2 regions of the Pseudomonas sp. DC3200b2 genome follow, and region 1 is predicted to be linked to the other one. Evidence: predicted binding sites of a transcription regulator. Region 1 holds the regulator's gene; the other holds the start of a gene.
What was found. The regulator sigma-54, encoded in region 1, starts transcription at its own class of promoters, with help from an activator protein. The targets are predictions, from matches to a motif close to ANTGGCATNNANNTTGCTNT.

Region 1 (7,013 bases):
GTTACCCCTGAAATGTTGGCGGCCCAGGCATTGAAGATCATGGAAGACCACAAGATCGGCGCCCTGGTGGTGGTCGATGAGCAGGATCGCCCGGTTGGCGCGATGAACATGCATGACTTCCTCCGTGCGGGGGTCGTGTGATGGATCACGCCCTGCTGGAACGCGCGAGCCGGATCAAACTGGCGGTTTTCGACGTCGACGGTGTGCTCACCGATGGCCGTCTCTACTTTCTGGAAGACGGCAGCGAGATCAAGGCGTTCAATACACTCGATGGCCAGGGCATCAAGATGCTCATGGCCTCGGGCGTGACAACCGCCATCATCAGCGGCCGCACCAGCGCCGCGACCGAACGCCGGGCCCGCAACCTGGGCATCCCGCACCTGTACCAGGGCCGCGAGGACAAGCTCGTGGTTCTGGATGGGCTTATCCAGACGCTGGGCCTGTCCTACGAGCAGGTCGCCCACCTGGGCGACGACCTTCCGGACCTCCCGGTCATCCGGCGCGTGGGGCTGGGCATGGCGGTGGCCAATGCCGCCGACTTCGTGCGCCGACACGCCCATGGCGTGACCCAGGCCAAGGGTGGCGAAGGCGCGGCTCGTGAATATTGCGAACTTATCCTGCGGGCCCAGGGCAACCTGGACGCCGCGCTGAACCACTACCTGTAGGCACCGCAATGCCCAAGAAAAAGCTCTTGACCCTGTCGATCGCGGTGGCGCTCGCCGCCCTGCTGATCGCTGCCGGGTACTGGAACGTCAGCCCTGGCCGCTTCCTCGACAACCCCAAGGCGAGCGTCGACGCCGGCACCATCGACTACTATGCGATCAACGCGCACACGGTGCAGTACCTGCCCGACGGCTCCAGGCAGTACGACATGACCGCCGACAGGGTCGAGCACCTCAAGGCCAGCGAGGTCACCCATGTGACCAGGCCGGTGATGGACATCTACCGGGGAACGACCTACCCCTGGCACGTGCGCAGCGAGCGCGCCGTGGTCAATCCGGACGGCAGCCAGGTCGAACTCATCGACGCCGTACGGCTCAACCGCACGGACCAGCAGAACCGAACCACCGTGATCACGACGTCCCGCGCCATGGTATTCCCGCAGAAGCAATATGCGGAGACTGACCAAGACGTTAGAATCGAGGGCGCCGGTGGCGTCACGACTGCCAAGGGAATGAAAGCGTATTTGAACGACAGCAAGATCCACTTGCTGTCCACCGTAAGAGGACAGTATGAGGCTCGTTAAAACCCTCCCCTTCCTGCTAGGCCTGGGCGCGGCACTGGGAAGCGTGAACGCTTTGGCGCTGCCCACCGACCGGAATCAGCCCATCCATATCCAGTCCGACGACGCCCAGCTTGACGACAAGCAAGGCGTGGCCGTGTACACCGGGGACGTGGTCATCACCCAGGGCTCGATGAAGATCACCGGCAACAAGGTAACCGTCACCCGCGCAGCCAATGGCGACGTGGACGTGTTCACCGCCGTGGGCAACCTGGCCTACTACGAGCAGAAGCCTGCCGTCGACAAGCCGATCGTCCAGGCCTACGCGGTGACCATCCAGTACTTCGCCGCCCAGGACCGCATCGTGCTGATCGACAAGGCCAAGGTCATCAACGATGGCAACACCTCCGAAGGCGAAAAGATCGTCTACGACACGGTGCGCCAGGTGGTGAACGCCGGGCGGGCCACGGGCAGCAAGCTGACCGCGCCACGCCCGCGGATCGACATGGTGATCCAGCCCAAGAAGAAAACCGACCAGCCGCAGAAGGCGCAGTAATGGCAACGTTGAAGGCCCAGCACCTGGCCAAGAGCTATAAAAGCCGGCAAGTGGTGAGAGATGTCAGCCTTTCCATCGAAAGTGGGCAGATCGTCGGCCTGCTTGGCCCCAACGGGGCGGGCAAGACCACCTGTTTCTACATGATCGTGGGCCTGGTCCAGGCAGACCAGGGCCGGGTGCTGATCGACGATCTGGACGTCAGCCACCAGCCCATGCACGGTCGCGCCAAGGCAGGCATTGGCTATCTGCCCCAGGAAGCTTCCATCTTCCGCAAGCTGTCGGTGGCCGACAACATCATGGCCATTCTGGAAACCCGCAAGGACCTCGACAGCAATGGCCGTCGCAAGGCCATGGAAAGCCTTTTGCAGGAATTCCACATCACCCATATCCGGGACAACCTCGGCATGAGCCTGTCCGGCGGCGAACGGCGGCGGGTCGAGATCGCCAGGGCACTGGCCACCGCGCCGAAATTCATCCTGCTGGACGAACCCTTCGCTGGCGTGGACCCGATATCCGTGGGTGATATCAAGCAGATCATTCATCACCTCAAGGCCAAGGGCATTGGCGTGTTGATCACCGACCACAATGTGCGGGAAACCCTCGATATCTGCGAAATCGCCTATATTGTGAACGATGGCCAATTGATTGCAGAAGGCGATTCGGCAACTATCCTGGCCAACGAGCTGGTGAAAGAGGTCTACCTGGGCCACGAGTTCCGGCTGTAAGTGTAAAGCCCCTAGGCAAAGCTCGAAGCCTCAGGCATATAATTTGCTTCAAGTCTGGGTGCTCCGCTGGGAGCACCCGTTGTGGAAGGCGCCTCGCGCCGGCAAACAAGGTGTCAAGCTCACGCCATGAAACCATCGCTTGTCCTTAAAATGGGCCAGCAACTGACGATGACGCCGCAGTTGCAACAGGCCATCCGCCTTCTCCAGCTTTCCACCTTGGACCTTCAACAGGAAATCCAGGAGGCGCTCGAGTCCAATCCGATGCTCGAACGCCAGGAAGAGGGTGACGACTTCGACAATACCGACCCGTTGGCCGACAAGGCGGAACAGTCGAATACGCAGGCGGAAAGCCCCGAACCGTCCTTCCAGGAAACCAGCTTCCAGGAAAGCGCTGACAGCGGCGCCCAAGCCAGCGAAGAAGGCGACTGGAGCGAACGCATTCCCGAAGACCTGCCCGTGGATACGGCCTGGGAAGACATCTACCAGACCAGCGCCAGTAGCCTGCCTGGGGGCGATGACGACGATTGGGACTTCACTACCCGCACCTCGGCCGGGGAAAGCCTGCAAAGCCATCTGCTCTGGCAGCTCAACCTGGTGCCGATGTCCGATAACGACCGGTTGATCGCGGTTACCCTCATCGATTGCATCAACAGCCAGGGATATCTGGAAGAAAGCCTGGAAGAACTCTGCCAAGGCTTCGATCCGGAACTGGATATCGAGCTGGATGAAGTCGAGGCCGTGCTGCATCGCATCCAGCAATTCGAGCCCGCTGGCGTGGGCGCGCGCAACCTTGGCGAATGCCTGGCCCTGCAGTTGCGCCAATTGCCGCCGAAAACCCCATGGCTTGCCGAGGCCCAGCGCCTGGTTACAGAGTTCATAGAACTGCTTGGCAGCCGGGACTATAGCCAACTGATGCGGCGGATGAAGCTCAAGGAAGATGAGCTTCGCCAGGTGATCGAGCTGGTGCAGAGCCTCAACCCACGCCCCGGCTCGCAGATCGAGAGCAGCGAACCGGAATACGTGGTGCCCGATGTGATCGTGCGCAAGGACAACGACCGCTGGCTGGTGGAACTCAACCAGGAGGCCGTGCCGCGATTGCGTGTGAACCCGCAGTATGCCGGGTTCGTGCGTCGCGCCGACAGCAGCGCGGACAACACCTTCATGCGCAATCAGTTGCAGGAGGCCCGCTGGTTCATCAAGAGCCTGCAAAGCCGCAACGAAACCCTGATGAAGGTGGCCACGCAGATCGTGGAGCACCAGCGCGGCTTCCTCGACTATGGCGACGAAGCCATGAAACCCTTGGTGCTGCACGATATCGCCGAAGCCGTGGGCATGCACGAGTCCACGATTTCCCGTGTCACCACCCAGAAGTACATGCACACCCCTCGCGGCATTTATGAGCTGAAATACTTTTTCTCCAGCCACGTCAGCACCTCGGAAGGCGGAGAATGCTCATCCACGGCCATCCGGGCGATCATCAAGAAACTGGTCGCCGCCGAAAACCAGAAAAAGCCATTGAGTGACAGCAAGATCGCTGGTTTACTGGAGGCACAGGGCATTCAGGTAGCACGCCGCACTGTCGCCAAGTACCGTGAGTCCCTCGGGATCGCGCCGTCCAGCGAACGCAAGCGGTTGATGTAGCCTGGCCAGGTGGCTGCCGGCCCTGGTCGTCGGCAACCACCGGGAATGCCACCAGCGTTTCAGTGGCAGGTTTCTCGCCTGCCTCTTTATGCACTGGCAATAAGGAGAAGCGGTATGCAAGTCAACATCAGTGGGCATCAACTGAATGTGACCGACGCCATGCGTAGCTACATGACCGAAAAGCTCGCCAAGCTGGAGCGACACTGCGACAAGATCACCAATGTGGAGGTGATCATGGAAGTGGAGAAGCAGAAACAGCGCGTCGAGGCGACCATCCGGGTTCCAAAGTGCGACGTGGTGGCCCAGGCGGAACACGAAGACATGTATGCCGCCATCGACCTTCTTACCGATAAACTCGACCGGCAATTGCTCAAATACAAGGAAAAACAGCAGAGCCACCTGCAAGGTACGGCCGCTCGCTGAGCCCCCGATGATCCGACTAGAACAGATCCTGACCCCCGGCCGTTCCCTTGTGAACGTGCCGGGCGGCAGCAAGAAACGCGTCCTCGAACAGATCGCCAGCCTGATCCATAAAGACCTACCCGATATCGGCCAGCAAGCCCTTTTCGAGGCTCTGATCGCACGGGAAAAGCTAGGGTCCACCGGCTTCGGCAATGGCATCGCCATTCCGCATTGTCGGCTCGCCAACTGCCATGAGCCGGTCAGCGCCCTTCTGCATCTGGAGTCGCCGGTAGACTTCGACGCCATCGATGGCGCGCCGGTGGACTTGATCTTCGTGCTGCTGGTTCCCCAGGCAGCCACCGATGCCCACCTCGAACTGCTGCGACAGATCGCCAGCATGCTCGACCGCCGCGAGACTCGAGACCAACTGCGTTCAGCCAAGGACAGCGAGGCGCTGTACCAGGTGGTAGTGAACGCTCAGGTCAGCGCCTGACATGCGCCTGGTCATCGTCAGCGGTCGCTCGGGTTCGGGCAAGAGTACCGCTCTCGATGTCCTCGAAGACAACGGCTTCTACTGCATCGACAACCTTCCGGCCGGCCTGCTGCCGGAGCTCGCCGAACGCGCCATCATTCATACCGAGCTGGCCCAGCCCTTGGTCGCCGTGTCCATAGACGCGCGCAACCTGCCCAGTCATCTGTCCCGCTTCCCGGAATTGCTCGATGAGGTCCGCGCCAAGCACATTCAGTGCGACGTGCTGTTCCTGGACGCAGACGAGGAAACACTGCTCAAGCGCTTTTCGGAAACCCGCCGGCGGCACCCGCTGACCAGCGCCAATCGCTCCCTCGCCGAGGCCATTCGGGTGGAAAGCGACCTGCTTGGCCCCATAGCCGACCTGGCCGACCTGAAGATAAACACCACGAGCCTGAACCTCTACCAGCTCAGGGATACGTTGAAACTGCGCCTGCTGAACAAGCCAGACGCCGGTACCGCGTTCCTCCTGGAATCGTTCGGTTTCAAGCGTGGCATGCCCATCGACGCCGACCTGGTATTCGATGTGCGCTGCCTGCCCAACCCTTACTGGAAGCCGGAGCTGCGCGAGCACTCCGGGCTGGACCAGCCGGTGATCGACTATCTGGCGGCCCAGCCGGAGGTCGAAGACATGTTCCAGGACCTTTCCAGCTACCTGCTCAAATGGCTACCCAGGTTCGCGGCAAGCAACCGAGCCTACGTGACGGTTGCCATCGGCTGCACGGGCGGGCACCATCGCTCGGTCTATCTCACCGAGCGGCTCGGCGAACTGCTGCAGCGGACCTTACGGAACGTGCAGGTGCGCCATCGAGACCTCACCTGAACCAAGGACTTGCCACGCAATGCCCGCACTCGACATTACCATCATCAACAAGCTGGGCTTGCACGCGCGCGCGGCCGCCAAGTTCGTCGGCGTCGCCGGTCGCTTTCCCTGCCAGGTTCGGGTTGGCCGTAGCTCGGCCAGCCTGGTGGACGGCAAGAGCATCATGGCGGTCATGATGCTGGCGGCCGGTAAAGGCACCCAGATTCATCTGAGCACCGAAGGCGAACAGGCCCAGGAAGCGCTGGATGCGCTCGCAGGCCTGATCAACGACAAGTTCGACGAAGGGGAGTGAAGCCGGGAGCGGTGCACCTGTAAGAACCAGCGCAGCTGGCGAAACTGCCGATTCGCTCGCTTCGCAGGCCCCTACCGATACGCCAGCGAGCTTAGAAGGCCTGCACGGCTGCCTGATAGCGCTTTTCCACTTCCGGCCAATTGACCACGTTGAAGAACGCGCCTATGTATTCAGGGCGGCGGTTCTGGTACTTCAAGTAATAGGCGTGCTCCCACACATCCAGCCCCAGGATGGGGGTATTGCCTTTCATCAAAGGGCTGTCCTGGTTGGCAGTGCTCTCGACCACCAGTTTCTTCTCCGGGGTGACGCTCAGCCAGGCCCAGCCACTGCCGAAGCGGCTTACCGCGGCCTTGGTGAAAGCCTCCTTGAAGGCATCGAAGCCGCCCAGGTCTTTCTCGATCGCCTCTTTCACCGTGCCGCTGGGTTGGCCGCCGGCCGAAGGGGCCATTACCGTCCAGAACAGGGAATGGTTGGCATGGCCACCACCGTTGTTGGCCACGGGGCCTTTGAGTTTATCCTCGAGGCTGTCATAGGCTGCCAGCAGCTTTTCCACTGGCCACTCGGCGTACTCGGTGTTTTCCAGTGCAGCGTTCAGGTTGTTGATGTAGGTCTGGTGGTGCTTGGTATGGTGGATCTCCATCGTCTGGGCATCGATATGGGGCTCCAAGGCTTTGTAGTCGTACGGCAAGGACGGCAGGGTGTGCGGCATGTCAGTGGACTCCGTATCGCGAGTGCGCGCCGGTATGGCGCGACGGTTGGCCCATGGCACCGCCGAGCAAGCTCGCGGTGCGGGGGTATTCGCCATGGACGGCAATGAAACCCA
Region 2 (7,013 bases), on a different contig from region 1:
AAACGCAAAAGACGCCGCTGCCCGACTCGCCTGAGCGAGCGGAAAGCGACGTCTTCGTCGTTGGCCCGGCAGCCGCCGTTGGCTGCCCGAGCAGGGTAGGGTGTTGCAAGTGGCAGTGAGCTGGTAGCAATTAGCGGGCCAGCCGGCGCCTGCTAGCCCAGCATCTCGCTCATGGCGATGATCTGCTCGGCAACCTGGATCAGTTTCTGTTGACGGCTCATGGCCTGGCGCCGCATGAGGGAATAGGCGGCGGCTTCGTCGATGTTCTTGAGCTTCATCAGCAACCCCTTGGCCTGTTCGACGCGCTTGCGTTCGGCCAGCTGAAGGTCACGGGCGTTGAGCTCAGCGCGCAACGCCTGGTCGCTTTCGAAGCGCGCCATGGCCACATCCAGGATCGGCTGCAGGCGTTGGCCCTGTATGCCTTCGACGATATAGGCGCTGACCCCGGCACGGATGGCCTGGCGCATCACAGCGGGGTCGTGCTCGTCGGTGAACAGTACGATGGGGCTGGGACGGTCCCGGTTGACCAGGATCACTTGCTCCATGACATCGCGGCCCGGGGAGTCGGTATCGATCAGAATGACATCCGGGCGCAGGCGTTCCACTTCGGCGGGCAGGTCCACGGTCATTCCGCCAGCCTCCATCACTTCAAAGCCTGCCCCAGTCAGGGCCACGCGCAGGCGACCGAGCTTCCTGGCGGTGTCGTCGATCAACAGGATTCTGAGCATGATTCAGGCGCTCCCAGGGCAGCCGATGGGGAAGCCCAAGGCATAGCCCTCGGGGTCCTGGCCATTCCAGCAGGTGCCATCGGCCAACTGACTGCTGCGATGGTTGGCCGGATCGCAGACAATGCCTAGCGCCTGTGCGGCTTCCCGATAGCGGTCGAGTTGCTGCACCTGGGTGGCGACAGCAAGGTAATCCGGCGCCTCGCGCAGCAGGCCCCAGCGGCGGAATTGGGTCATGAACCAGATACCGTCGGACAGATAGGGAAGGTTGACGCGGCCTTCATCGAAGAAACGCAGCGGGTGCGGATCCAGCCAGGCGTGTCCGAGACCGTCTTCATAGCGGCCATGCAGACGGTGAGAAATGCGCTCTACCGGGGCGTTCAGGTACTGATGAGCACTGAGCAGGTGCGCCGTGGCGTCCAGGTCCTGTTCTACAAAGCGGCTGGCTTCGATGATCGCCATGGTCAACGCTCTGGCGGTGTTGGGATAAGCCTCGACGAAGGCGCGGGTACAGGCCAGCACCTTCTCCGGATGATCCGGCCAGATGGCTTGGCTGGTACTCAAGGTTACCGCCAGGCCTTCGGCCACGGCGCTGTCGGCCCAGGGCTCGCCCACACAGAAACCATCGATGCGGCCAGCACGTAGATGGTCGAGCATGGCCGGCGGCGGAACCACAACGCTCTGGACTTGAGTCAAGGGGTCGATCCCCAGGCTCGCCAGCCAGTAGTTGAGCCACATGGCATGGGTGCCGGTTGGAAAGGTCTGGGCCAGGGTGAGCCGTCTGCCGCCGGCCTTGACCCAGGCGGCCAGGCGCTGTGGCGAGTCGATCCCCTCGGCGGCGAGCGCACTGGAAAGGTTCAGGCTCTGCCCGTTGCGGTTGAGCCCCATGAGAACAGCCATGTCCTGGCGCGGCGCGGCGCTCAGGCCCAGCTGCACGGCATAGACCAGGCCATAGAGGGCATGGGCCGCGTCCAGCTCTCCACTGGCCAGCTTGGCCTGCAGCCCTGCCCAAGAGTGCTGCCGATGAAGATTGATGCGCAAGCCATAGGGCTGGGCGAAGCCCTGGGTGGCGGCGACCACCACCGAGGCGCAATCGGTCAGCGCCATGTAGCCCAGTTCAACGCAGGTTTTTTCCGGCCCGTCGCTTCCCGCTACCCAGGCGGTACGGGGGTCCAGTGAAGTGTGGGTCATGATCACGCCTTGTCAGGGTCGCAGAGGTGTTCGCACTCAATGAAGAGAGGCGACGACGTCACTGTCGACGGTTGTGCAGTATTGGCGCGGTGGTCGCGCCTGGTTGGGGCAATGGTCAGCAATCGTTATGCCATTGCCGACAAACCCAGGCGGGGCCTATATACTGCCCGCTGTTTTCGACCCATGCCGAGCAAGCCGACCATGTACGACCTGGCCCGCCAGTTCCTCTTCAAATTGTCCGCGGAAACTTCCCACGACCTGTCCCTGGACCTCATCGGCGCCGGTGGCCGGCTGGGCCTGAATCGCCTTCTGGCCAAGCCCGCGGCGCGCCTGCCGGTAAGCGTGATGGGCCTGGCGTTCGACAACCCGGTAGGCCTGGCCGCGGGGCTGGACAAGAACGGCGCGGCCATCGATGGTTTCGCTCAGCTGGGTTTCGGTTTCGTCGAAATCGGCACGGTCACTCCTCGCGCGCAACCCGGCAACCCACGGCCGCGGCTGTTCCGCCTGCCCGAGGCCACGGCGATCATCAATCGCATGGGCTTCAACAACCTGGGTGTGGACCACCTGGTGCAGCGCGTGAAAGCCGCTCGTTATCGTGGCGTGCTGGGTATCAATATCGGCAAGAACTTCGATACGCCAGTGGAGCGGGCCCAGGATGACTACCTGTTGTGCCTGGAGAAGGTTCATGCCCATGCCAGCTATGTGACTGTCAATGTAAGCTCGCCCAATACCCCGGGCCTGCGCAGCCTTCAGTTCGGGGACCAGCTCAAGACCCTGCTGGACGCCCTGGCGACGCGTCGCGAGGCACTGGCACTTGCCAGCGGCCGACGAGTGCCGCTGGCCATAAAGATCGCGCCTGACATGACCGACGAGGAAACCGCTGAAGTAGCCGCGGCCCTGCTGGCCACGGGTATGGACGCGGTGATCGCCACCAACACCACGCTTTCCCGCGAGGGCGTTCAAGGCCTGCCTCATGGCGATGAAGCCGGCGGCCTGTCCGGCGCCCCCGTGCGGGAAAAAAGCACCCAGGTGGTACGAGTGCTGGCCGGTGAGCTGAACGGGGCGATACCGATCATCGCGGCGGGGGGGATCACCGAGGGGCGGCATGCCGCCGAGAAAATCGAGGCAGGGGCCAGCCTGGTGCAGGTCTACTCCGGATTCATCTATCGAGGGCCGGCGCTGATTCGTGAAGCAGTGGATGCGATCGCAGCGCTGGAGCTTCAGCGTTCCGCCGGTTTGGCCACGGCAGGGTAGCGCCTCGCTGGCCCGGCCACCGAAGTGGCCCGGGCCGCCGCCGGGGATGGCGGCATTGGAAAGGTTTGAAGATTCGGGTCTAGCCGACCGCGTGAAGTTCGTTGAGCCTATGAAGCCCGGCCGCGCCGGTCATGCCATCCCAGTTGTCGCCGCGCCCCTCTCGCCAGCCGTTGATCCAGGCTTGGCGCACCGAGGGCAGAGTGAAGGGGCAAAGCTCCCGGGATTTGCCGCTGAGGCCGTTTTGATAGCCGCGAAGAAATGCTCGTTCCAACGGATCACGCTTGAGTCTTCTCATAGGGTGTAGCCCTCGTTTGTTGACTGATGTCCCGTCGGCCACTGCTGGGCCGGGCAGCAAGCTGCCGGTGCTAAGGGCCCGCTGCCGGCGTGGCGGGCCAGGAGCCGTACCGTTGCGATACGCCTCACGGGGTTAGTTCTAAACAACCTGCGCGTCCGATGGAATGAACGATTTGTAATAAGATGTTCATGTTTAGCGCTTCGAGCCATAAGCCTATGCTACCGACGTGTGGAAAAACCAGGCTCAAGCCATTGAAATGACGCGATTCAGCAGCTTTCAACGCCGCGTGGGCCGCTTCGGAAACATCGGTGTCGCATGGTCATCGACGCGCGACGAGAGGTCGCGTCGACGGCATGCCAACCGCTCTTCAACGCTGCCCGGGTGTCTTAACCTTTTTACGCAAGGGGCACTCGAGTGGCCGGCACAGGTGGTGCCAATCAGTGGCGCTGGCGGAAACAGCGCTCGATCAACCGACCCGGTGGACGCGTTCTCCGGGTACATGCAAAGGCGTGAATGATGTCTGATGTGTTCGATCTGTACCTGACCTGCCCCAAGGGCCTGGAAGGCCTGCTGGCCGAGGAAGCGCGCGGGCTGGGCCTGTTGGAAGCCCGTGAGCAAACCGCCGCGGTCCGCGGCCAGGCCACCCTGGAGACGGCTTACCGCTTGTGCTTGTGGTCACGCTTGGCCAACCGAGTATTGCTGGTGCTCAAGCGGTTCACCATGACCAATGCCGATGACCTGTATCAAGGCGTGCGCGAGCTGGAATGGGCGGAACATCTCGAGCCCACCGGCACCCTGGCGGTGGAGTTCAGCGGTCATGGTTCGGGCATCGACAATACCCACTTCGGTGCCCTCAAGGTCAAGGATGCCATCGTCGACAGCTTGCGCACGCGTGATGGGCAGCGTCCCGGCATCGATAAGCTGAACCCGGACCTACGCATCCATCTGCGCCTGGACCGAGGCGAGGCCATTCTTTCGCTGGACCTGTCCGGGCACAGCCTGCACCAGCGTGGCTACCGCCTGCAGCAAGGCGCCGCGCCTTTGAAGGAGAACCTGGCGGCGGCGATCCTGCTGCGTGCCGGCTGGCCGCGGATCGCCGCCGAAGGCGGTGCCCTGGCGGACCCCATGTGCGGAGTCGGTACCTTCCTGGTGGAAGCGGCCATGATGGCGGCGGACCTGGCTCCCAACCTGCGTCGGGAGCGCTGGGGCTTCAGCGCCTGGCTGGGTCATGTGCCGGCCCTGTGGCGCAAGCTGCATGATGAGGCCAGCGAGCGTGCCCGCGTAGGGCTGGCGCGCAAGCCGGCCTGGATTCGCGGCTACGAGGCCGACCCTCGGCTTATCCAGCCGGCGCGCAATAACATCGAGCGGGCGGGCCTGAGCGACTGGGTGAAGATCTACCAGGGTGAGCTGGCTACCTTCGAGCCACGCCCGGACCAGAACCAGAAGGGGCTGGTGGTGTGCAACCCCCCCTATGGCGAACGGCTAGGCGACGAGGCCAGCCTGGTCTACCTCTACCAGAACCTGGGAGAGCGCTTGCGCCAGGCCTGCCTGAATTGGCAGGCGGCGATCTTTACCGCCGCGCCGGACCTGGGCAAGCGCATGGGCATCCGCAGTCACAAACAGTACGCATTCTGGAACGGTGCCTTGCCGTGCAAGCTGTTGCTACTGGATGTGCAACCACAGCAATTCGTAGTAGGCGAGCGTCGTCCGGCGACGGCTGCTACCGTTTCCCAGGCCACCCCTGAGCTACCTGCCGCGCCCCAGGCCCTGGCCGAGGCGGCCCGGTTGAGCGAAGGCGGGCAGATGTTCGCCAATCGGCTACAGAAGAATCTGCGCCAGCTGGGTAAATGGGCTCGTCGTGACGGTGTGTCCTGCTACCGGGTCTATGACGCGGACATGCCTGAATATGCCTTCGCTGTGGACCTGTACCAGGACTGGGTCCATGTTCAGGAGTACGCCGCGCCCAAGTCGGTGGATCCGCAGAAGGCCCAGGCTCGGCTGTTCGACGCCCTGGCGGCTATCCCGGTTGCGCTGCAGGCAGACCCGCGCAAGGTGGTGCTCAAGCGCCGCGAGCGCCAGACCGGTACGCGGCAGTACGAGCGGCAGGGGGCCGAGGGCGGCTTCATGGAGGTCAACGAGGTGGGGGTGCGCCTTTTGGTCAACCTTACCGATTACCTGGACACCGGGCTGTTCCTCGATCATCGCCCCATGCGCGCCCGCTTGCAGCGTGAGGCAGCGGGCAAGCGGTTCCTCAACCTGTTCTGCTACACCGCCACGGCCACGGTGCATGCCGCCAAGGGCGGGGCCCACGCGACCACCAGCGTGGACCTTTCGCGCACCTACCTGGACTGGGCCCGGCGCAACCTGGCGCTCAACGGTTTCTCCGAGCGGCACCAGCTGGTGCACAGCGATGTCATGGCCTGGCTGGAGCAGGACCGGGGCGAATACGAACTCATCTTCATAGACCCGCCGACCTTCTCCAACTCAAAACGCATGGAAGGCGTGTTCGATGTCCAGCGCGACCACGTACGCTTGCTGGACCTGGCCATGGCCCGACTGGCCAAGGGCGGGACCCTGTACTTCTCCAACAACTTCCGTCGCTTCCGCCTGGATGAGACCGTCGCGGCCCGCTATGCCGTCGAGGACATCACTCGCCAGACCCTGGACCCGGACTTCGCGCGTAACGAGAAAATCCACCAGGCCTGGCGCATTCAGGCCCGCTAAAGGGCGTCTGGGCCAACACGGCTGCCCGGATCAGGGCAGGGCGGCGGTGTTGGCGATGCGGGGCTGGTTGTAGAGGTCCAGCAGCACCTGGTCCAGCACCGAGCGGGCGCCCCAGGGCTTGGGGTCGTTCAGGATGGCGACCACGGCCCAGGTATTACCGTTCACGTCCCGGCTGAAACCGGCGATCGCCCTGACGGTGTTCAGGGTCCCGGTCTTGATGTGCCCTTCGCCGGTCATGGCGGTGCGCTTCAGACGCTTGCGCATGGTGCCGTCCATGCCTACCAGGGGCATGGAGCTCATGAATTCCGCTGCGTAAGGGCTGCGCCAGGCGGCTTGCAGCAGAGCCGCCATTTCCCGGGCGCTTACCCGTTCGGCCCGGGACAGGCCGCTGCCGTTTTCCATCACCAGATGAGGCGCTACCATGCCTTTCTTCGCCAGCCATTGCCGGATCACCCGCTGGGCCGCCTTGGCGTCGTCTTCATCCGCGGCGGTGCGGTTCAAGGCGCCTATGGTCAGGAACAGCTGCTGGGCCATGGTGTTGTTGCTGTATTTGTTGATGTCGCGGATGACCTCGACCAAGTCAGGCGAAAACGCCCGGGCCAGCAGGCGCGCATTGCGAGGCACACTGCCGTCACGGTCCACACCGTTGATGGTGCCGCCCAATTCGCCCCAGATCGCCCGGATTGCCCCGGCCGAGTAAGCGAAGTGGTCAAGCAATGACAGGTATGTCTGGGAGTTGCATCCATCCGCGAGTTGACCGCTGACAATGACATTGATGCCGTCTGGCTGGGGCACGGCGTTATAACGCACGTCGCCTACGCATT

Region 2: the regulator sigma-54 is predicted to act here: its motif matches at 2,032-2,051, upstream of ACP691_RS11645 (CmpA/NrtA family ABC transporter substrate-binding protein).

The regions. Positions count from the first base shown of each region.
Region 1 covers NZ_JAFCTA010000001.1:352,457-359,469, reverse strand. The annotation lists gene ACP691_RS01795 (KpsF/GutQ family sugar-phosphate isomerase) at 1-141, shown strand, start outside; gene ACP691_RS01790 (KdsC family phosphatase) at 141-665, shown strand; gene lptC (LPS export ABC transporter periplasmic protein LptC) at 674-1,246, shown strand; gene lptA (lipopolysaccharide transport periplasmic protein LptA) at 1,233-1,778, shown strand; gene lptB (LPS export ABC transporter ATP-binding protein) at 1,778-2,503, shown strand; gene ACP691_RS01770 (RNA polymerase factor sigma-54) at 2,630-4,144, shown strand; gene hpf (ribosome hibernation-promoting factor, HPF/YfiA family) at 4,259-4,567, shown strand; gene ptsN (PTS IIA-like nitrogen regulatory protein PtsN) at 4,575-5,039, shown strand; gene rapZ (RNase adapter RapZ) at 5,041-5,898, shown strand; gene ACP691_RS01750 (HPr family phosphocarrier protein) at 5,918-6,190, shown strand; gene ACP691_RS01745 (superoxide dismutase) at 6,282-6,899, opposite strand; gene ACP691_RS01740 (tetratricopeptide repeat protein) at 6,901-7,013, opposite strand, start outside.
Region 2 covers NZ_JAFCTA010000003.1:500,018-507,030, forward strand. The annotation lists gene ACP691_RS11640 (ANTAR domain-containing response regulator) at 153-728, opposite strand; gene ACP691_RS11645 (CmpA/NrtA family ABC transporter substrate-binding protein) at 732-1,916, opposite strand; gene ACP691_RS11650 (quinone-dependent dihydroorotate dehydrogenase) at 2,118-3,170, shown strand; gene rmf (ribosome modulation factor) at 3,250-3,465, opposite strand; gene rlmKL (bifunctional 23S rRNA (guanine(2069)-N(7))-methyltransferase RlmK/23S rRNA (guanine(2445)-N(2))-methyltransferase RlmL) at 3,982-6,189, shown strand; gene dacB (D-alanyl-D-alanine carboxypeptidase/D-alanyl-D-alanine endopeptidase) at 6,220-7,013, opposite strand, start outside.